Regions from separate parts of the Hathewaya histolytica genome, predicted to be linked through region 1. Evidence: predicted binding sites of a transcription regulator. Region 1 holds the regulator's gene; the other holds the start of a gene.

Region 1 (12,445 bases):
TAGATCTTAGATCTATACAAAGTCTTTTAGGCCACGAAAGTATATCGACAACGGAAATATATACACATGTAGATGAAGAAGATTTAAGAGATGCAGTTTATGCAAATCCATTAAGCAAAGATTAAAAGTCAAAGGATAAATACCTTTGACTTTTAATCTTTGTAACTATTATTATTTGTCAGTATTCTTTTTTATAGTAATTAAACCAGGGTATTCTTCCTTGAAGTTTTTTCATATAAAGACTTATCTTCTAATAGTTCTGATAAACCATCCTCATCTTCTATATAAGTCCATAACCCTTCCATATCTAAAATATCAAATGATTCTTCTTTAGTATCTAATTTATAATTTAACATGATATTTTTCTCTAAGTTATCTTTATCTACTACAAAGTCATCATTGTTAAGCTTTATTCTATTTAAATCACTCTTATTTAGCTTTACTGTTCCCATATGTATTTTATCATCATAAACTTTATTAATCTTAATGGATCTAGAAGAGTCTTTTTTTAGTTCTATGTATTCACCACAGATATTACAAAATTTTATATCGTCCATATAATAAAAATCAGCTTTACCACATTTAGGACATATAGAATTGTCAATTGTATTTTCTTTATCCATATTATCAACCTCTTTTAAATTCAACTTATTTTTATATGAATTTTAAGTTTATCATAAATGCTATAATTTATCAATACCGTAACATAGCATAGACAGGGCAAACGCATCTTTATATTGTATTTATTTCAATATAGAGATGCATTTTATAAAATATGTATAATCAAACAGAAACAGCATAAACAAACTGAATATTAAGAAGGTTATTCTTAGTTTTCGCCTAGTGGTATTTAGATGCTTTTTATTCTTTACCTCGTAGAGGGTCAAAGATAACTTTTTCTAAATATTTTTTATCTAATGCACACCTAACTTTTTTTATATTTAAACTTTTCTTTAAAGTTTTTTCTTGTCTAAGTAAATTTAAGGCTAAATGTCGTAAGACAGTCAAATTTTCAGCTGCATTATCTTTTCTAGCTCTACACTTATCTTCATTAAAAGATACGTCTAAAACCCAATGAAGCTTATTTTCTATACCCCAATGTTGCCTAACTGCATTTGAAAATAACTCTATAGACTCTAAACTTGTTATATAGTAGCTTCGCTCAAAAGTTTCTTTATCTCCTACAATTCGTTTTCTTTCAACCATACCTATGGATTGAATGTTTTTCCAGTCCTCTTTATTATCCAGCCATGCAATTTCATTAACTAAAAAGTATTTTCTTGTTTCAATTCTCCCATGATCTTTATCATGAGTAGTAAGGGTTTGTACTTTTATATCTGTAATTTTATCTCTCAATATAGATTCAAAAAATAATTTAACATTTTGTACAATTTAAATTATAAGCATTATTTCAACAAAATAAAAGAGCTAACGCCCTAAAAATTATATGCGTTTGCCCTGATAGCATAGGTATATAATAATTTAGAAAATTAGAACATTAGTTTGATTATTTACTATCTATGTGATATAATTTTTTTATCATAGTGAGGTGAAATAGATGTCAAATAAACAAGGTAGTAAACAACTAGAGATATATGAATATATAAAATCACAAATTCAATCAAAGGGATACCCCCCTTCTGTAAGAGAAATTTGTAAGTCTGTAGGACTTAGTTCTACGTCAACAGTACATGGGCATTTGTCAAGACTTGAGCAAAAAGGTTATATAAGAAGAGATCCAACTAAGCCTAGAGCTATTGAGATATTAAAAGAGTCTTTAATAAAAAAGGAAATGGTTGATATACCTATAATCGGAAAAGTTACTGCTGGACAGCCGATTTTAGCCGTAGAAAACATAGAAGATACTTTTTCACTACCTTTAAATTATGTTAAAAATAATAAGGAATTATTTATGTTAAAGGTTTCAGGAGAAAGTATGATTGATTCAGGGATTTTAGATGGTGACTATGCCATAATTGAAAAGTGTAATGTGGCACAAAACAATGACATTGTAGTGGCTCTTATTGATAATGAAGCTACAATAAAACGTTTTTTTAAGGAAAATGGATATTACAGACTTCAACCAGAAAACTCCACTATGGAACCAATAATAGTAAGTGAATGTTCTATTGTTGGAAAACTTGTCGGCATATATAGAAGGTATTAAGGTACAGCAAAACTTGTACCTTAATACCTGTCTATAAATTTCTTTAATTTATTTTAAGTTTAATACTCTTTGAATTGCTATTAAAATCCCTATTTTAGAATGATCAAAGGTAAGTCCACCTTGAAGATATGCAATATAAGGTTCTCTAATAGGAGCATCAGCAGAAAGCTCAATAGAAGAACCTTGAATAAATGCACCTGCTGCCATAATTACTTGATCTTCATATCCTGGCATATCCCATGGCTCACATTCTACAAAAGAATCTATAGGAGAACCTTGTTGTATACCCTTGCAAAATTGAATTAACTTTTCTTTATCATTAAATTTAATAGATTGGATTATATCACTTCTTTTTTCATTATATTTAGGTAGTACTTCAAAACCTAATAGTTCCATAATTCTTGAGCATAATATAGCACCTTTAACGGCTTCCATTGATATGTGAGAAGCTAAAAACAATCCTTGGAATAACGTCCTCATAACTCCAAAAGTAGAGCCACATTCTGCTCCAATACCTGGAACAGTTAATCTATAAGAAGCATTTTCTACATAAGATTCTTTTCCAACAATATAACCCCCTGTTGGAGCTATCCCACCGCCTATATTTTTTATTAAAGATCCTGCAATTAGGTCAGCACCTACATCTGTTGGTTCTATAGTATCTATAAACTCACCATAACAATTGTCTACAAAGCAGATTATGTCCTCACGTACGGATTTTACAGCCTCAATGATTTCTTTAATTTCACACACTTGAAGAGAATGTCTCCATCCATATCCTGTAGAACGTTGTATATGTACAAGAGTTATAGATTTATCATTATTTAGAACCTTTATAACTTCTTCAAGATTGACTTTATTGTTTTTTAAATCTATTAATCTATAGTTAACTCCATGCTCCTTTAAAGAACCTTTTGAGTTTTCTGTGATTCCGATAATACTATGTAATGTATCGTATGGAGTACCACAAACAGATAACATGGTATCTCCTGGCTTTAGATTACCTAAAAGTGCAGTTCCTATAGCATGAGTTCCATTTACAAAGTGAGGTCTTACTAAAGCAGATTCACAGTTAAATACTCTAGCAAAGACTTTATCAAGAGTATCTCTTCCAATGTCCCCGTAGCCATATCCTGTAGAGTTAGTAAAATGCATATCACTTATTCTCTCTTCCTGAAAAGCTTTTAGAACTTTTAATTGATTATATTCCCTAATTTCATCTAAGGATTTAAAGATATCTCTTGTGTCACTTAAAGCTTGTTCATATATACTTATAACTTCCTTATCAATATTATAAAATTCTTTTAATGTATTTAAAGTCTGGTCTAACATAAAATCACCTTTCCCTTATATTCTTGAGTGAATAATAAAGAATAGGATATATCCTATTCTTTATTATTATTTATTTAGATTATTATTATATAGAATCGGTTTTTGAGGTGTAATTGTTGATATTCCATGTTTATATATTAGTATTTGCTCTCCATTACAGTCCAAAAATACTGTAAAACTATCAAAACCCGTTACAAATCCTTTTAGACTATATCCATTGAGTAATCTAATATTAACCGCTATTTTATTCTTTCTAGCATTATTTAAGAAAATATCTTGCAAATTACTATTTAATTTATTATTCATATCATACCCTCCGTTTGTACCATTAAAAGTACTTTAAATTAATTATTCTATAAGTCTACTTAAAATCCTTTTAAGTTTTAATTAATTATTATTAATTTATTTTTCTTTTTAAGAAATCCTTATATATATAGTTTATAATATCTCCCTCTGAAGAAAAGTCATCTTTATATACCCATATAACTCTTTTATCTTTTCTAAACCAAGTAAGCTGTCTCTTAGCATAATTTCTAGTTCCTTTTTTGATTAGATATACAGCTTCTTCATATGAAATCTTACCTTTAAGATATTGTATAATTTCTTTATACCCTATCCCTTTCATAGATTGAGTATCTTCACTTAGCCCCATGGAAATTAAATCTTTAACTTCATCTATAAGACCTTGTTCTAACATTATATCTACCCTTTTATTAATTCTTTCATATAAATTATTACGGTTCATGTTTAGTACATAATAATATATATTGTAAGGTATATCATATATATCCCTTTCTTCATTAATTTCTCGTATAGTTTTGCCAGTAGTTTTATAAACTTCTAAAGCTCTTATATTTCTTTTAAGATCTTTTACGCTAAGTCTGTTATAGGATTCCAAGTCTACGTCCTTTAACATTTGATGTATATGTTCTTTTCCTTTCTCCTCTGCCAATTGCCTAAGATATTCTCGATATTCTTCATCACGATTACTCTCTGCAAAATTATAATTAAATATTAAAGAATCAAGATATAGACCAGTTCCACCTACTAACATAGGCAAATGACCTCTGTTTTTTATATCCTCTATCTTTTCTTTTGAGAGACTTGCAAATTCTGATACACTGAATTCCCTTCTAGGATCTACAAAATCAATTAAATGATGTGGTATGTCATCCATATCATTCTTATTAATTTTAGCAGAACCTATATCCATATGCTTATATATTTGCATAGAATCAGCTGAGATAATTTCCCCATCTAAAAGCTTTGCAAGTTTTATAGATATATCTGTTTTTCCAATAGCTGTTGGTCCAGATAAAATGAACAAATCTTTTTTCATATATATACCTCTTTATTGAATTCTTTTAAATACTTTCTCTACTTCTTTCAACGTATATTTAATTATAGTTGGTCTACCATGCGGACAAGTAAAAGGTTGATCTATAAATCTAAGCTCATTTAAAAGATGAGACATCTCTTCTATAGATAAATTATGATTTGCTTTTACTGCTGCTTTACAAGCGAGAGTGGCTATTTTTAAATACCTAACTTGTTCCTTCTCACCTTTACCCATGTTTTTTAGATCTTCTAATATATCATTAAAAAGATTATTAACATCAGTTTCACCTAAAAATATGGGAACTTCCCTTATACTAATAGTGTTTTCACCGAAGGGCTCTATATTAAAACCTGTATTAAAAAAAACTTCTTTATTTTCATAATATAAAGCATAATCTTCTTGACTAAGTTCTTGAACCTGAGGAAAGGCTAAAACTTGAGATATAACTTCCCTATTTTTTATTTCTTCCATATATCTTTCAAATAAAATTTTCTCATGGGCTGCATGTTGATCAATTATATATAATTCCTTGAAAGCTTCTCCTAAGATATAAGAATTATTAAATTGACCTATAATTTTAACCTCGGGAAATTTAGATTTCTTTACTTCTATAGGTATAGTAGTTAATTCCTCATTTATAGCTTTATAATTTGTATTATAGCTTAAATTTTGTTGTTCATCTTCAATTGAACTTTTAGTTTCTTTGGGAGCTTTAAAAATGTCTTCTTTACTACCTTTATAATATATAGAATTATTCTGTAAACTTTCCAGTGCCATAGTATCTGTGCCTAAATCCATTTTTTCTTGAATTCTTTCATTAGTACTTTCTTCGTTGTGGTTTTTTAAGTAGATATTTTCAAATTTATTTTCACTTAAAGTAACATTAAAGGAGTTTTTTAAAGAGTCTTTTAGTGCATGATGTACGGAATCAAAGATAAATTTAAAAATAAATCTTTCGTCTTTAAATTTTATTTCTGATTTTGTAGGATGGACATTTACATCAACAAATTCAGGATATATATCTATAAGTATTGTAAAGAAAGGAAATTTATTTACTGTTAAAAATGATTTAAAAGCATTTTCTATAGCTGCAGTTATAAGCTTACTGTTAATACTTCTTTTATTTACAAAAATACTTTGACGATTCCTACTACCGCGGCTTATATCAGCATTCCCAATATAACCATATACAGATACTACATCACTATGTCCTTCAAAAAAAGTTACATTTTTATAGACCTCTTTTCCATATAAAACCCTTATATTTTCTAATAAATCTCCATTACCACTAGTTGAAAAAACCTGCTTACCATTGCTAATATACTTAAAGGCTATTTCACTATGAGATAGTGCTATTTTAAGAATCATATCCGATATAATAGCAGCTTCTCGTTTAGAAGATTTTAAAAATTTTTGTCTTGCTGGTACATTGAAAAATAAGCCTCTAATTTCAATGGTAGTTCCTATACTACAACCTACATCTTTAAAATCTACTATATTCCCACCTTCAATTATTATTTCTTTACCTTCCACAAATTCAGGTTTCCTACTTTTTAGTGATACCTTAGATACAGATGCTATACTCGCTAGGGCTTCACCCCTAAAACCAAGAGAAGTTATGTTATATATATCATTGATATCTATTATTTTACTTGTAGCATGTGGAACAAAGGCAAGCCTAATATCTTCTGGATGAATTCCTTTTCCATCGTCAGACACTATTATGGATGTTTCTCCACCATCTTCTATTGAAATCGATATATTTTTTGCTCCTGCATCTATAGAATTTTCAATTAATTCTTTTACTGCTGAAGCAGGTCTTTCTACAACCTCTCCAGCAGCTATTTTATTTGATGTATCTTCAGATAATAAGTTAATTCTATTCAATTTATCTATCATAGCTTTAAACACCTAGCTTTCTTTTAAATTTTTAGCTTTTTGAATAATTTCAAACAGCTTATTGAATCCATCCATAGGTGTTAAATTTAAAATATCTATATCACAAATTTCATTAAAAAATTCACTTTTTTCTATGTCCTCAAAGCTAATTTGTACTATATCATTTTCATTTGTCTTCTTAATATGAGTTTCTTTTATTATATTATTATGATTTTTAATAGTTGGGCAATTTGTAGAATCCTTTAAAATTGTAGATTCATCTTTTTTAGTATCAGATATTGAGTCTTCTTTTAATGTTATTAAAATCTCTTTCGCTCTTTCTATAACATCATTTGGTAATCCAGCTAACTTTGCAACCTCTATACCATAAGATTCATCAGTTCCACCTTTTATTATCTTTCTTAAGAATACAACTTCATTATCTATTTTCTTTACAGCTATGGAATAATTTTTAACTCCAGGTATTTCTTTTTCTAATTTAATAAGTTCGTGATAGTGAGTTGCAAATAAGGTCTTACATTTTAAAGTATCCTCTTTGCTTATATGCTCTATAACCGCCCAAGCAATACTTAAACCATCGTGAGTACTTGTTCCTCTACCAACTTCATCTAATATAACTAGACTATTTTTAGTAGCATTTTTTAGTATATTTGCAACTTCCCACATCTCTACCATAAAGGTACTTTTTCCAGAGGCTAAGTCATCAGATGCCCCTATTCTTGTAAATATTCTATCACATATAGATATATTAGCATGTTTTGCAGGTACAAAACTTCCTAGTTGAGCCATTAAGGTAATTAAAGCAACTTGCCTCATAAAAGTAGATTTTCCTGCCATATTTGGACCTGTAATAAGCAACAACCTATTTTCTTCATTGTCAAGACAAGTATCATTCTCAACAAAAGAATTTCCTGTTAGAGTAATTTCAACTACTGGATGTCTTCCCTCTTTTATATCTATTATCCCATCTTCATTTATTATAGGTTTTACATAGTTATTTTCTTTTGCTACGGTAGCTAGTGAATTTAAACAATCAAGTTCAGATATTATAGTTGCTGTTGCCTTCATTCTTTCTATTTCTTTTTCTATACTGTCTCTTATATTTATAAATAAGTTATATTCCAATGAAGTTAACTTTTCCTCTGCACCAAGAACCTTAGCTTCCATTTCTTTAAGCTCTGGCGTTATGTAACGCTCTCCATTACTTAAAGTTTGCTTTCTTATATACCTATCTTCTGGTACTAAATTTAAATTACTCTTAGTTACTTCTATATAATATCCAAATACTTTATTGTATCCTACTTTTAAAGATTTTATTCCAGTAATATTCTTCTCTTCTTTTTCTAAATTAGCTATCCATTCCTTACCATGAGATCTGGCATATCTTAGGGTATCTATATCATCATCGTAACCATCTTTTATTATGTTACCATCTTTTAAGGTATTTGGAGCATCTTCTTTAATAGAGCTATCTAATAACATATATATATCATTTAATGTATCTAGCCTATTACATAAATCTTTAAGAACATTACTTTCAAACTCACTTAATATGTTTTTTATGCTTGGAAGCTTACATATGGAATTTTTAAGACCTATGAGTTCCTTTGCATTAACATTTTTAGAGCTTATCTTTCCAACCAATCTTTCAATATCATAAATTCCTGATAAAGCTTCTTTTAAATCTTCATGGGCAAATACATTGTTTATAAGCGCTTCTACTGCATTTTGCCTTTTTAATACTACTTCTTTATTAAGTAAAGGTTGTTCAACCCATTTTCTAAGTCTTCTAGCACCCATAGAGGTTGAAGTCTTATCTAAAACCCATAAAAGAGACCCTTTCTTATTTCTTTCCTTCATGCTTTCAGTAAGTTCTAAATTAGTTCTAGAATTATTATCTATTATTAAATAATCTACAATTTGATAATATTCAATAGAAGTAATATTAGATAAGAGAGTTTTTTGTGTGTGATTTATATATTTAAGTAAAACATTTATAGAAGACTTAAGAGTATCTTTAATATTCTCTTTTAGATTTTCAATCTTTTGTTTTATGTCTAATTCAAGAGCTTCTTCTAAATAGTCTTCATCATAGAAAGTTAAAGTAGCTGAAAATCTCTCCCTAATATTTTCTATTAAATCTTCTGCTCCGTCTTTTCTAAGAAGTATTTCGGAAGGTTTAAATTTTGAAATCTCATCCAATATTTGAGTGTGTGTTAAATTACCTAAGGTACAGTAAAATTCACCAGTAGAAATATCTGAGGAACTTATGCTTACTTCTCCTGTGTTTTTATTAAAATAAATACACATTAAGAAATTATTTTTACCTTCTTCAAGAAAAGATGTATCCGTATAGGTACCAGGAGTTACTATTCTTATTATATCCCTTTTGACTATACCTTTAGATTTAGAAGGATCCTCTACTTGCTCACATATAGCAACCTTATATCCCTTTGAAATAAGTCTACTTATGTAATTATTAGCTGCATGATATGGTATTCCACACATAGGGGCTCTTTCTTCTAATCCACAATCTCGCCCAGTTAAAACTAGTTCTAACTCTCTAGATGCTATTACTGCATCCTCAAAAAACATCTCATAAAAATCGCCTAGTCTAAAAAATAGAATGCAATCTTTACATCCTTCTTTTATAGACATGTATTGTGTCATCATAGGAGTTAATGCCAAGTTTATCTCCTCCTCTTAAATTACACTTCTTCTCCTAGAAGTGAAAATGATTTTGCTTCTGTTATTTTAACATTTACAAGTTTTCCTATATTACTTGAGTTTCCTGTAAAGTTTACTAATTTTGAAGTTCTAGTTCTACCCATGAGTTTAGTCTCATCATTTTTACTCAAACCTTCAACTAAAACTTCTACGACTTTGCCCTCATAAGCTTTATTTTTCTTTTCTGAGATTTCATTAACTACTTCAACTAATCTATCAAATCTTTCATGCTTAATTTTTTCCGAAACTTGTTCTTCATATTTTTCAGCTGGTGTACCCTTTCTCTTTGAATATAAGAAAGTAAATGCTGAATCATACCCTACAGTTTTAACAAGTTCTAGGGTATCGTTAAAATCTTCTTCAGTCTCACCTGGGAATCCTATTATAATATCTGTAGATAAAGATACATCAGGAATTTCTTTCTTAATATTTTCTACTAATTCCAAGTACTGTTCTTTAGTATAATGTCTATTCATTTTCTTTAACATAGAGCTTGAACCAGATTGCACTGGAAGATGTATATGCTCACATAATTTATCACATTCTGCTATAGCATGTATAACTTCATTTGATAGATCCTTAGGATGAGATGTCATAAATCTTATTCTTTCTAACCCTTCAATTTCATTTAATCTTCTTAGTAGTCCTGCAAAGTTAATATCGGGAACTAATCCTTTTCCGTAAGAATTTACATTTTGACCAAGTAAAGTGATTTCTTTATACCCTTGTGACACAAGTGATTTAATTTCTTTTTCTATTTCTTCAGGGCGTCTACTTCTTTCCCTTCCTCTTACATAAGGCACTATGCAATAAGTGCAAAAGTTGTTACATCCGTACATAATAGTAACAAAAGCTTTTATAGAACTTAATCTGTCTACTGGCATATCTTCAACTATATCTTTTTCCTTGTCCCAAACATCTATAATTGGTCTATCTCCCCCTAAAACTCTATTTAAATACTCAGAAAATTTATATGAATTATGAGTCCCTATTATAATATCTACAAATGGGAATCTTTTAGCTATTTCTTCTGCCATACCTTTTTGTTGAGTCATACACCCACATACAGCTATTATTAAATCTTTATTCTTTTCCTTTAATTTTTTTAACATACCTAAATGACCAAATACTTTTTGTTCAGCATTTTCTCTAACACAACATGTATTAAAAACGATCAAATCAGCATCTTCTCTATTATTAACATATTCATAATTTTTAAGCTTAAGCATTCCAGATATTTTCTCAGAATCCTCTTCATTCATTTGACATCCCCATGTTTCTATATAATACTTTAATTTTTTGCTCATTTATAGTCTCCTCTTCTACATAATAATACTTATTACTAATTCTTTATTATATATAAAAAAAGTATATTTTTAAAGTGTTTTTATAGCTTTAATCTTATTGAAGACAAACTTAGTATAGTTGAAAATAAATTATGTACTGATGTATAATAGATTCATTAATTTAAAGGAGATACATGTTAATATGAATTTTAATTTTTCAACTAGAATAGATAACATTAATACACATGAACTAGGAGACTTTTTAAAGCTAGCTGAAAAAAGTGATATTATATCTTTTGCTGGAGGATTTCCGGCATCAGAAATGTTTCCCATCAGCCAGCTTAAAGAAATAAGTATTAATATAATAGATAATTATTCAAATACAGCATTTCAGTATGGTGCCACAGAAGGGTATACTCCTTTAAGACATACTATATCACAAATTAAGATGCCAAAATTCGGTGTGAAATCCTCATTAAAAAATATAATGATAACCAGTGGAGCGCAGCAAGGACTAGATTTATCTGCAAAACTTTTTATAGATAAAGGTGATAATATAATTTGCGAAAGGCCTACCTATTTAGGAGCTCTTTCTGCATTTAAAGCATATGAACCAAATATATTAGAAGTGCCTATGGAAAGTGATGGTATGGATTTAAATCTTCTTGAAAATTTATTAAAAAAACATAAAAATATAAAGTTTATATATACTATACCAGATTTTCAAAATCCAACGGGTATTACAATGTCTAAGACAAAAAGAGAATATTTAGCATTCCTAGCATCTAAATATAAAGTACCTATAATTGAAGATAGTCCTTATTCCGAGCTTTCCTTTGAAGGAAGGATACTTCCAAGTATAAAAAGTTTTGATAAGAATGGCTATGTAATATATCTAGGCACATTTTCTAAAACACTATGTCCTGCATTTAGAATAGGTTGGGTTTGTGCAGAAGAAGATTTAATACAAAAATATATTCTTTGTAAGCAAGGAGCCGATCTTCAACCAAGTACTTTTAATCAGATAATAACCTATGAATACTTAAAAAAGTATGATTTAGACTCTCATATAAACAAATTAAGAGGAGTGTATAAAAATAGAGGAAATGTAATTTTAAATGCAATAGCTAATTATCTTCCATCTTATATTAGTACAACATATCCTGAAGGTGGTATATTTACCTGGATAGAGATACATAATAAATATACTTCAAAAGAATTCTTAAATAGGGCTTTGGATGTACAAGTAGCTTTTGTATTAGGAGATGCTTTTTTTGCAAACGGAAATGATAATAAACACTTGCGTGTAAATTTTTCCTCGGTAAATGAAGAAAAAATATTTGAAGGAATACAGAGGTTAGGAAAGAATTTGTAAGTAGCACTTGAAAGAAGTCATGCAAATGGTTTAAAATATAATAGAATTCTTTCAATTAAATGAATTTAATTTCAATTTTCTTGTTTTTTTATATAAAGTAGATAGGAATTGTGGGGGTAAAAAAATGAATTTGTCTAATAGGATTAAAGAAATGCAATTTTCACCGATTAGAAAGCTAATCCCGCTTGGTGATAATGCTAAAGATAGAGGTATTAAAGTATATCATTTAAATATTGGTCAACCAGATATAGACACTCCAAGAACATTTATAGAAGGGTTACGTAACTATGATGAAAAAGTTCTTAAATATGCAAACTCAC
Region 2 (12,445 bases), 1.1 Mb from region 1:
ATCTAAGTGTTCAAAGAGGATCTTTATTCCCATTAAAATTAATATAGCGCCACCTAAGTATTCTGCCCTGCTTCTAAATATACAGTTACATTTCTTACCTATGAGTACGCCTATAAAGCATATTATAAAGGTAATTATACCTATAATTAAAACTGCTTTTGTTATAGACACATCTAAGAAAGCGAAACTAATTCCTATAATTAGAGCATCTATGCTAGTAGCAATTGATAGCATCAATAGTACCTTAGTTTTAAGAGGATTAAACGCCTCTTTTTCCTGGCACTGTTCCCTACCTTCTAAAATCATTTTAACCCCTAAAAACCCCAGAAGTACAAAAGCTATCCAATGGTCTATTCTTGCAATATAATCCTTAAAGTTAATTCCGGCAATAAATCCAATTAAAGGCATAAGAGCTTGTGCAAATCCAAAGGCAAAAGCTATTTTTGCAGCATGTTTCTTTTTTAAATTGGGAATTAGCATACCACTTGTAATTGAGACTGCAAAGGCATCCATGGCAAGTCCAAGAGCAACTAGAAATATGGAGAAGAGATTCATTATATGTTCCCCCTTAAAGTTTTATCAAATAATAGTATATAAAACTTTAATATCTAAGTCAAAGGAGTAAGAGAGTGTAATTAATAGGATTATGTAAATACAATATAGTGCAATTAAGTTTTATAATATATAGATAAATACTTTTATATATAGGAGATAATAGTGATAGTGGTTGACTTAGTAATATTTAACTTATATAATAATAAAAATATATTATTATATAAAATAGGATAAAATCTAATTTAATGATAAAAAGGGGATGAGGATTTAAGTTATGATTTTAGATACAGATAAAACAGGGAACATAGAATGTAAAGATATAGAGAAGAAGAGGAGTTTTAGGGAGAGACTAAAAAAAAGACCTAAGCTTAACCTTACTGTAACTATATTATGTATAACCATATTGGTAGTGATTACTTTTATAACTGGTATGAAATTTAATAAAGTAAGTAAAATAAATACATCTACCATTGCAGAAAGGGTGGATAAGATTTCAGAAATATCAACATTAAAATATAACTATTCTTCTGTTGTTGCATTAAAGGATAATTTAAAATTGAAAGATTTGCCTGTACCTTTTACAGGTAAATCCTTTATAGTAAAGTACAATGGATATATAAAGTTCGGTACAGATTTAAAAAGCAAAACTATAAAATTAAGTGATAATAAAAAGAAGGTAAGTATAACACTTCCTAAATGCAAAGTTCTAGATAATGTGGCTGACACTAAAAATTTAATGGTATATGATGAAAAATACTCCATATTTAATAGATATGGTGCACAAGATATGATAAATGAGATAGCAAAGGAACAAAAAAGAATAGAAAACCAAATTATCAAAGATGGTTATATAGAAAAAGCTAATGAAGAAGTTAAAACTTTAATGCAGGGAATGCTAAGTGATATGGGATTTGAAGAGATAAGTATTGTTTTTAATTAATATAATTTAAGAAAAGTGTTTGTATGGGTGCTTTTAAAAGCACCCAAGCAAACACTATTTTTTTAGTTTAATTAGCATCTTCTGTTAGAACAAAGTAAAAGTAAAGCTACTAAACATGCAGGATTTTCACAAATACTACGGAAACCTAATGAGTTACATCTACAAGGGGTTGAATGGCAGTTGCAGCAATGTCTATTATGTCCACCATGGCAATGATTATTATTATGATTACAACAATGATTATGATTGTGATTATGGTGGCATGAACAATTATGTCTGCAACCGCAGCTGCATTTATTTTTTCTATGGCTCATATATACTCCTCCTTTATAATTGGTTAAGTATATAGGAGAGAGAGCCCCCTGTGGGAACTCTAATTAAGTTTAGTATTTAATCCTAGTAACAGTATATTTAATTGCCTTTAAAGTGTGAGATGTAATTTGTATTTTATGAGTAAGTTTATATATATTTTTAAAAACTTATCTTGAAATAGAACTAATGTTCGTATATAATTAATCTTAATTAAGATAATTATGGAAAAGGGTTGATATTAATGAGAAGGCAAAGATTAATTTTTCACATTGATGTAAATTCTGCTTTTTTGTCTTGGACTGCTGTATATTTATTGAAAAATGGCAATGAAGTAGATATTAGAAAAATTCCTTCAGTAATTGGGGGAGATCCTCATAATAGAAGAGGTGTGGTTCTTGCAAAATCAGAAGAAGCTAAGAAATATAATATAAACACAGGAGAAACTTTGTTTTCTGCTTTTCGAAAGTGTCCTAATCTTAGAGTGGAATCCCCTTATTTTGATCTATATAAAAGATGTAGTAATGCTATGATAAATATTTTAGAAGAATATACCCCTTTAATTCAAAGATACTCTATAGATGAATGTTTTTTAGATTTCAGTAATATGGAACATATATATAAAGATTATTATACTGTTGCAAAAGAAATAAGTAAGAGAATATACAGAGAACTTGGGTTCACGGTAAACATAGGTATAGGAGATAATAAGCTTTTAGCTAAAATGGCCTCTGATTTCGAAAAGCCAAATAAAATACATACATTATTTAAAAGTGAAATTAAAGACAAAATGTGGCCTCTTCCTATAGAAAAGTTATTTATGGTTGGCACAGTATCTGCAAAAAAGCTTAAGAATGTAAATATAAATACCATAGGGGATTTAGCGTCTTGTGATAAAGAATTTATTCAATATCTACTAAAGAGTCATGGTATTATCTTATGGGAGTATGCAAAAGGTATAGATAAGTCTCCTATAATTAATAGAGATGAAGTAGATATAAAAAGTATAAGTAATTCTACAACTACACCACATGACATAATTACTGAGGAAGAAGCTATCAAGGTAATATTAGGTATTTCAGAGAATGTAGGTAGGAGAATTAGACAAGAGGGAAAAAAGGCTTTTGTAATTTCTATAACTTTAAAAAATAAGGATTTTATTTCAAGGGGAAAACAAAAAATGTTAGTAGAGTCTACGAATTGTACGGAAACTATATTTAGAGAAGCTTGTGATCTATTCAAAGAATTTTGGATAGGAGAACCTTTAAGGCTTATTGGAGTTGGCTTAAGCGAACTTACTAAAGATTCTATAGAACAGCTTAGTTTTTTTAGTTATGAGGGAAAAAACAAAACAGAAAACTTAGATAAGACTATGGATACTCTTAGGAATAAGTATGGAGAAAATAGTATTAAAAGATCAACACTTATAAAGTAATAAGGTGAAATTATACTTGAGTAACTCTTATTTTCAAAGTAAACTATAATTATATTGTAATTGTGGAGTGATGGTTATGTATGAATATAGCATAGAAAAAGTAAATTTAAATAATATAGAAGAAGTTTCAGAGGTAAGAGAATTTTTACTTAGCTACGATTTAGGTTTAGATAAAGATTTAGATTACACATTAGTTATAAGAAAAGGTGGAAATATAAAAGGAACCTGTTCTAAGGCTAAAAGTGTATTAAAGTGTTTTGCAGTAAGCGAAGAATTAAGAGGAGAAGGTTTTAGTGAGAAACTAATAACTAAACTAAATGATAAATTATTCGAAGAAGGTATATATCATAGCTTTATTTTTACAAAGCCTGATAATATACCTATTTTTACAGGACTCGGATATTCTTTGATTGTAGAAGTAAATAAGGTTGCATTACTTGAAAATGGTATGTATAACATAGATAAATATTTAGACAAAATTGCTAAAAAGTATAATTTAAATGATAAAAAACAAAGAAGTGCTTTAGTTATGAATTGTAATCCCTTTACCTTTGGCCATAGATATTTAATAGAACAGGCATCTAAAGATGCTGAAGAGGTATTAGTGTTTATAGTTCAGGAAGATAAGTCTTTATTTCCTTTTAATGTGAGATACAATTTGGTAAAAGAGGGGGTACGAGATTTAGGAAATGTTAAGGTTATAGAAGGTGGAGAGTATATAATTTCTTCTGCAACATTCCCATTATATTTCTTAAGAAAAGAGGAGGATATACTAACTGCTTATACTAAGTTAGATAGTGAAATTTTCCTAAGATATTTTTGTAGTAGGTTTAACATAAGCAAAAGATTTGTTGGAGAAGAACCTTATTGTAAGGTTACTAGAGCTTATAATGAGTCATTAGAAGAGAACTTTAGAAGATATAATAAAGAACTTATTATACTTGAAAGAAAAGAAGAAGAAGAAGAAAAAATAAGTGCTTCAAAGGTTAGAGAACTAATAAAACATGATAAGCTAGAAGAGGTTAAAAACCTTGTTCCAAGGGTTACTTATGAGTTTTTAAACAGTATAGAGGGAAGGGAGATTGTGGAGAAGATTAAGTCTAGTAATTCCCCACATTAGGATTATGTATAGTGCAGAAGATGTTTTAAATGCAAGAGAGTATAGGGTTAGCTTTCAAGAAGATTTGATAGAAGAGTATAAAGAAACTCTAGTAGTTATGCGAGTGAATTATCCAGGAATAGAAAAAGATAATCGCCTTACAAGGGATATAATAGGCATAATGAAAGAGGAGGTTTATAAAATTTTTCAGGCAGATATATTGTTTAGTAAGGAAGACTTTACTGCAGAAGGTCCTTTGGTATTTTGGGTTATAAAAGGTGACAGCTTAAAAATAAAGAAAACAACGGTGGACATAGAGGAAACTCATATTTTGGGTAGAACTTTAGATATTGATGTTTACAATGCTCTTGGTAATTCTTTAAGCAGAAGTGATATAGGATATGATAAGAGAGTGTGTTTTTTATGTAATGAGTATGCTCATCTCTGTGTTAGAAGCAAGAAACATAATATAAAGAGTATTATAGATTTTATAGAAAATAGATATGAAAAATACATAAATATGGAGAAAGTTCATGATGATAAATAGAGAAGAAATTATAAATAGTCTAGGTGGATTTGCAGAACTTGCTATGCTTTATGAGATTTCTGCATATCCTAAGCCAGGTCTTGTGACACCCATTTCTAATGGTGCACATAAGGATATGGATTACTTTACTTTTCTAAATAGCACTTCTGCGCTTACTCCTTATATGTATGTTTTTGCAGAGAAAGGATTTAATCATAAGAGTCCTTATGAGATTTTTCTTAGTATAAGAAGGATTGGGATAGAGGCAGAGAAAAGTATGCTATGTAAAACAAAGGGTATTAACACCCACAAGGGAATGATATTTTTAATGGGCATAACCTTAGCAGCTACTGCAAAGACTATATATGAAAAGTTACCTTTTGAAAGTATTACAGAGATTATAAAGAGCATGACAAAGGGAATTGTAGAGAATGAACTTAAAATAAACAAAGAAAATATGATAAAAGAGAATCTTACATATGGTGAAAAGCTCTACCTAAAGTACGGTCTAAAAGGAATAAGAGGGGAAGTTGAGAGTGGAATACCCATAGTATTTAATAGAGCCCTTCCGTTATATGAAAAATCTTCAAGCTTAAATGAACGAGAGAGGCTCGTACATACATTAATATGTATAATGTCATATTGTGAGGATACTACAGTTCTTCATAGAAAATCTATAGATACTCTTTATTATATGCAAGAAAGGTCAAGAAATATAATGAGTTTAGGTGGAGTTAAGACTAAAAGTGGACGAGCTGAGATTTTAAAATTAGATAAAGAGTTTTGTGAAATGGGAATAAGTCCAGGGGGAGCGGCAGACCTCCTAGCTATTACTGTATTTATTAGTTTTGTAAAGGAATTTATAAAAGAGGGAGTTTTATATGAGTAAGGCTAATAAAGTTTATAAAAAAGTTTTAAATTATTATCATAAGGGACACTTGGAAAAAGCCATAAATCTTTGTGAGAGTTTAGGAGATGATATAAATTCAAATAATAATCTATTGAATTTTAATGGCATCTTATACTATTTAAAGGGAGATATGAATAAAGCTAGGAACCTTTGGAATATTAATTATAGAAATAATAAAGATGAAATATCAAGAAAGTATCTAGCAGATAGTATAAAAGATGAAGAGTATGCAACTTTATATGGAGAAGCTCTTCACTATATTGAAGGTTTTCAAATATCAAAATCCATAGAAAGACTTAAACTGTGCAAGGAGAAAACTAATTTTAATACTATAAATGTAAATAATGAACTCTCTAAATGTTATATAAAAAAAGCTGATTATAAAAACGCTCTCATGTGTATGGACGAGGTTTTGAAATTAGATAATAAGAATGAAATAGCTCTTCAAAATAAACAAAGTTTATCAGATTTAGGTATAATACCAAAGGATAGTAAGCTAAATATACATAAAAAAAAGATGTATATACCTTTAGTTGTAATTCTTTTATTTATATGTAGTAGTTTATTTTATAAATTTATGCTTTTACCCAATAATAACATAGCAAAAGAAAAAAAGAATGTAGAGGTTAGTAAAGAAAAGCATACTATAAAAAATGGAGAGGATATTAAAAAAGAAAATTCTAAGATAGATAAAAAAAGAGATGATAAAAATTTAGAACATGAAAAGGCAAACAGTAATAAAAAGATTAACACAGAAAATTCAAAAGAAAAAGCTCAGAATGTTAATAAGAAAACTAGTGAGCATAAGAAGGATTCATTTCCAAAGGAAAATATAAAAGCATCTATAGATGGTGAGAAGTTTGATGACCTAGATCAAGTTTTAAGAAATTGGAAAAGAGAAGAATTAGATGTAAACGATAAAATGTTTTTTAATGAAGCTATTGAGTTTATGAATAAGGGAGCAGGGGAGTATTATTACTTTAAAGGAAGAGATTTATCTAAACAAGGAAATTTTAATGAAGCTATTAAATATTATAGTAAAGGGATTTCTTATGGAGTAGGTAAATTTCCTTATGAGGATGGTCTTTATATGTTAGGAGTTGCATATAAAAAAGTAGGGAATACAAAAGAAGCACTGAAAATTTATGAGAGATACTACACAGAATATAAGGAAAAAAATTATGTTAAAAATGGCAGTTATCTTAAAGACGTTTTATATTATTTAAGAGATACCTACAAGAATTTAAATGATGAAAAATATAGGGTCTTTGAAAAAGAGTTAAAAAAACTAGGCTAATATGAAAGTAAATTTAATCAGTCACTTCTAGGTTATTTGACTATTAATATAAAACTATATAAAATTGACTTTATGATTGTAAAGCAAATAAGGCATAAATTAATATGGAGGTTATGTTCATGTTAGAAGTAAATGGTTTAAATTTTGATAAGGAAGTATTAGGAGAAGGAAAGTTAGTGGTAGCTGACTTCTGGGCTTCTTGGTGTAACCCTTGTAAAATGTTGATGTCTATATTATCAGAAGTATCAGAAGAGATGGGTGAAAAAGTAAAGTTTGTTAAAATAAATGTAGAAGATAATCCACAATTAGCACAAAAGTTTAATGTAAAAAATTTACCTACACTTATGGTGTTTAATGAGGGTGAATTAAAGGATATGATGGTTGGATTTAAACCAAAACCACAGGTGAAAAGTTTTGTACAAAAGAATCTTTAAGGTGAGGTAGAACATGAAAAGATATGATGTAGCTATAATTGGTAGCGGGCCAGCAGGGTTAGAGGCTGCTATTAATTTAAAACGTAAGAATAGGAATTTTATATTCTTTGGTACAGAGGAACTAAGCGAGAAATTAGTGAGAGCTAGGGAAATAAACAATTATTTAGGTTTTCATAAAATATCAGGAATAGCTCTCAAAGATAATTTTAAGAATCATATAGAATCTTTAGGTATAGAAATAACTAAGGAAAGAATAGATAATATTTATAATATGGGTGAATATTATACCTTAATGAGTGGAGACACAACCTATGAAGCTAAAGCTATCATAATTGCTGTAGGAGCAAATTACGGCAAGCCCTTAATTAATGAAGAAAACTTACATGGTAAGGGTGTTAGCTATTGTGCTAAGTGTGATGCACCTTTATATGGAGAGAGTACTGTTGCTGTGATTGGTTATGGGAAATATTCAGAAGAAGAGGCTAATTATATTGCGAATATGGGTGCTAAAGTTCACTATATACCTATGTATAAGAATTTTGGAGATCATATATTAAATGAAAATATAGAAATAATTAGAACTAAAGCAACAGAAATAGTAGGTGAAGAAATAATAGAAGCTGTAGTTTTCGAAGATAATAGTAGGTTAAATATAGAAGGTGTATTTATTCTTAAAGAAGTGTCAGATTATGCTGATTTAGTTCCAGGAATAGAATTAGAGAATGGATTTATAAAAGTTGATAGAAATATGAAGACTAATTTAGATGGGTGCTTTGCAGCAGGAGATTGTACTGGAAGACCATATAGATATATAGTAGCTGCTGCAGAAGGGCTTATAGCATCTTCAAAGGTTGTAGAATATTTAGATTCTGTAGAATAATACCTTTATATATTAACTTTTAATATAATTTTAATAGAACATCATACTTTGGGGAGTAAATATTATATTAAAATAAAATGGAGAGCTGTTTAGCGAGACCACTGAAAAACTTATAGTTTTTCGGGGGTTTACTTTTTACATAATTTAAAAGACTCAAGTTTATACCATTTTGTGGTATGAGCTTGAGTCTTTTTGTATTATTAAACCCTAATCGGGTATATTTACTGATTGCTTAGAGTCAATATTCTCTTCAAGTTTACAGCAAAAATGGTCAATGCACCTTGCATTTGCATGCCAACAAGACCTGCGGCTGACGCAACATCATACCCATGTCTATGTTTCATTTCACTATTTTTAGCTTCAATTTTATATCTCTCTTTTGATTTTTCTTTAAAAAAATCAGTTTCTTGAAATTCAATATGTTTTTGATGCGTATTCGTTTTGATTGAAACTGAGTATGATTTAGTTTTAGCACCTTCTTTATAGCACCCTTGTTTTAAAGGGCAACACTGACACTTTTTAACATCAAAAAAATAAGAAATTACTGTACCTAGTCCATCTTTGGCATGTTTTTTAGGTCTAGTACTAGTTTTCTTAGTACTCATATGGCCAGCTTCACACGCATACATATCTGCATCTTTATTATATTCAAACTTCGTTTTAGTTTGTCTTTTGTTACCATGAGATACTGATTTACTAAGCTTTGCAATTAGATTTTTTTCACTTTCATTTACATATTCTATATTTTCTTTTTCTGAATAAGCTGCATCTCCAATAATATTTTCTATGTTTAAGCCAGAGGCTTCGCTCTTTTCAATAAGTGATTTTAGTTGTTTTCCATCGTGTTTTTCTCCCGAAGTAACTACAGCAGCAGTAATAATACGTTCCTCAGTCATTGCAATATGAGTTTTATACCCAAAGAAAGATGTATCAGCAGTTTTGTGTCCAACTTTTGCGTCAGCATCTTTAGAGAATGACAAAACCTCTAAATCATCTTCGATTGTTTCTTTTAATAAATTTAATTTTTCTTTTACAGCTGGATAACTTGAAATGACCTCTTCTTTTTCAATAACTGATATAAGTTTTTGACAATACTCTATTTCATCCTCAAGAAGACCGTTGTTAACTTTATTAGGAAACCTTGCTTTCATTGACTCATCAATGTTATAAACTGACTTTCGAAGTTTTTTAGATTGTTCAATTAAAACTTCCCTAGGTGTTTTTTGATTGTATCTAGCTTTGGTATGAGTTGAATCAACAATAATTGATTTTGATTTTATAATTTCCTTTTCCAATGCTATTTCTACGGTTTTAGAAATTAGCATGTCCATTAGATTAGTGTCCTTTAAGCGTAGCTTTCTAAATTTAGTTAAAGAACTTGGATTAATTACATCCTCCTCCGGAGCCATATCTAAGAAATATTTAAAAGACATATCATATTTAGAGCGTTCAACAACATCTACATCAGAAATATTGAAAATAGTTTTTAGTAAAAGATATTTAAACATTCTTATTGGGTCAATCGCTCCGCGACCGTTATTATTGCAATATGTAGAAACTAATTCATCGTAGATGAATGAGAAATCTACCATTTCTTTAATCCTTCTCAACATATTATCTTTAGGGATAATCCTATCATATATATCACCATATTCGCTTAATATCATCTTTTGATGCATTAACATAAAATCACCTGCTTAAATTAGTAATATAAAAATTATACTAAAAAATAGACATAACATCTACACAAACTGTAGTGTTATGTCTATTAAGATTAGGAGGGTACTTTTTCAGTACCCTCCTGTTTAGCTCTCCATTTTTTATCCTTTTAATTAGCTTATTAAAAATATAGTGTACTTATTAATTATATATTTAAACTATTTTAATATAATAAAATAGAATTTTCTCTTAAGTAAAATAAGTTTTTTTCTCAAGTTAAGTAGTTTGATTTAGTTAATTATAAAGAAAACGTGTCTACCAATAGATTGCTCATTAGATTTTTTAGTATTTTTCATCCAGCCACAAGTAGCTATTTTAGGGTTATAGAAAAATAGGGCTTTATTTGTAGGATCATTACCTTTAAGTGCTTCAAATACGGCTGAATAACATTCTTCTGTTGGAACTACATTTATTACTCCATTTTGAACACAAGAAAAAGCACCTTTTTGTTTTATAACACCCTCTATGGATTTAGGAAAGTGAGAATCTCTTGCCCTATTTAGAATTACTGATGCGACAGCAACTTTACCTTTATAAGGTTCACCTCTACTTTCACCATAAACTATTTGTGCCATAAGATAAATGTCTTTATCCGTAACTTTGAGCTGTTGATGATTGTTATTGAATACGGCTTTTGCATTATCTTTTTCATTGTATAGCTTTTTACCTTCTGCATAAGAATTAAGTGCTACTACTTTCTTTTCATTTTGCTTATTTGCACTTAAAGCATTGGTAGTTGGCGAAGTAAACACTAAAAAACTAAGTACTAGTGTAAATGTTAATATTAATTTTTTGGTATTCATATTTCTCCCTTCCTTTTGCCTACGGAGTTAGCTGTCGGGTTCGGTAAAGGATAACCTACATAACTTAATGATTCACCCCTAATAATGGTTCCTCCGCGTTATAACCTAAATTTTAAATTGGCATTTACTTAGGCTAATGATATTTTAACCAAATCTCAAAAAATAATACAAAATTTAATAAGAATTTAAATATTTTTTAGTGAATCTTTGAATTTATTAAATTTATTTTTTATGTTTTCTAAGTTTTTTTCATTTTCAGTGTAAGAGTTTTCAAATGATTTTTTAATAAATATTCCAGTGTTTTCACTATTATTTTCTGATTCAAGAGTGTCATTTAGAGTTTGGAGGTAAACACTATAGTCTTTTAATATAGATTGCAGGGTAGAAAATATATTATTTTTATCTTCAGGAATAGGGATTTCAGATAAAGAAATAAAAATATCAGATAAGGTCTCCTTATCTTTTTTTATAGATTCTAGTACAGGTTCAAAAATCCTATTTTCTTCTCTAATTCTAGATATATTATCTACATAACTATTTTTATTTAATAAGTCTTCTAATTTATTTTTTGCAATTTCTACACTGTTCTTAAATTGAACATTTTGAGCTTCTTTTATTTTTAATTGAGTTTGCTTTTCTAAGGATTTGTTTCCAAAGCTAAGCACAGTATCAATAAAAGTGTTTAGAGTAGGGGGGAATTGGATATCAAAGGCTTCTCCTTTCGCAAGAGAATAATTTGAATCAGTTTTATCCCTATAGGATTTAAGATCTTCTAAAGACTTATTAAGGTTCATATTATTAGCATTATTTATTATTGTAAAAGCTTGTTTATAGATCATTATGTTATTTTCAAGGCCATCTACTAAATATTTTTGTCTAGCCTTATATTTTTCAGGAGGATTTAATTTTAAAATGTTATTTTTATGATTAACTAAAGGTTCTATAACATTTTTAGATAGCTCACTATTAATTTTAGTTATATCTAAATCTCCGTTACTACTGTAAGTGTTTACATCATTATTTATTTTGTTTATCTTTATTATGTAGTTTTTTACTGTTTTGTTGTATATAGAAGTATTTCTAAATACAAAATAATAATAAATAGAGAAGAAAACTCCTATTAGTATTAAAATACATACGGAACTTATTATTAATGTTTTTTTATTTTTCACTTTTATCACTTCCTTTTAATTTAGTATTTACTGATATATATTTTATATCAATTATATAGAAATAATTATAAAATTTAAAGCTGAATCATAGTATTAGGTAGTGGGGAAGAAGTGGTTAAAGTTTATAGAAAGTTATACTATATAATTATTTAATAGTGTATAATTAAATTATACATTATAATAAAGTGGAAAGTTTTGAGGTGAGTAAGGTGGAATATTTTAATACATTTTTAAATGGTTTTATGAATACTATAGAAAACATAAGAATATTTAACATTCTAGATATTATGGTCGTTTCTTTTATATTTTATAAAACATATAATTTAATAAAAGAAACAAGAGCGGAACAATTATTAAAAGGAATAC

What was found. Region 1 encodes LexA, which represses DNA repair genes until DNA is damaged. Its sites were predicted from a motif close to CNAACANNTGTTNG; they were not measured.
Region 2: FGL08_RS01365 (Y-family DNA polymerase) is a predicted target of LexA. The motif match lies at 1,987-2,000, and genes of this name have one in related genera.

Annotation. Positions count from the first base shown of each region.
Region 1 covers NZ_LR590481.1:1,369,017-1,381,461, reverse strand. Annotated here, with positions in the region: gene FGL08_RS06715 (tyrosine recombinase XerC) at 1-125, shown strand, start outside; gene FGL08_RS06710 (hypothetical protein) at 201-623, opposite strand; gene FGL08_RS06705 (ISAs1 family transposase) at 862-1,392, opposite strand; gene lexA (transcriptional repressor LexA) at 1,559-2,167, shown strand; gene FGL08_RS06695 (methionine gamma-lyase family protein) at 2,216-3,499, opposite strand; gene hfq (RNA chaperone Hfq) at 3,566-3,805, opposite strand; gene miaA (tRNA (adenosine(37)-N6)-dimethylallyltransferase MiaA) at 3,897-4,838, opposite strand; gene mutL (DNA mismatch repair endonuclease MutL) at 4,851-6,737, opposite strand; gene mutS (DNA mismatch repair protein MutS) at 6,750-9,425, opposite strand; gene miaB (tRNA (N6-isopentenyl adenosine(37)-C2)-methylthiotransferase MiaB) at 9,446-10,771, opposite strand; gene FGL08_RS06665 (aminotransferase-like domain-containing protein) at 10,953-12,125, shown strand; gene FGL08_RS06660 (pyridoxal phosphate-dependent aminotransferase) at 12,250-12,445, shown strand, end outside.
Region 2 covers NZ_LR590481.1:270,692-283,136, forward strand. Annotated here, with positions in the region: gene FGL08_RS01350 (manganese efflux pump MntP) at 1-555, opposite strand, end outside; gene FGL08_RS01355 (DUF4230 domain-containing protein) at 830-1,495, shown strand; gene FGL08_RS01365 (Y-family DNA polymerase) at 2,049-3,239, shown strand; gene citC ([citrate (pro-3S)-lyase] ligase) at 3,316-4,359, shown strand; gene citX (citrate lyase holo-[acyl-carrier protein] synthase) at 4,322-4,885, shown strand; gene citG (triphosphoribosyl-dephospho-CoA synthase CitG) at 4,872-5,753, shown strand; gene FGL08_RS01385 (tetratricopeptide repeat protein) at 5,746-7,071, shown strand; gene trxA (thioredoxin) at 7,191-7,505, shown strand; gene FGL08_RS01395 (NAD(P)/FAD-dependent oxidoreductase) at 7,519-8,385, shown strand; gene FGL08_RS01400 (IS1182 family transposase) at 8,607-10,070, opposite strand; gene FGL08_RS01405 (cell wall hydrolase) at 10,335-10,907, opposite strand; cyclic di-AMP (ydaO/yuaA leader) riboswitch at 10,909-11,040, opposite strand; gene FGL08_RS01410 (hypothetical protein) at 11,093-12,079, opposite strand; gene cdaA (diadenylate cyclase CdaA) at 12,322-12,445, shown strand, end outside.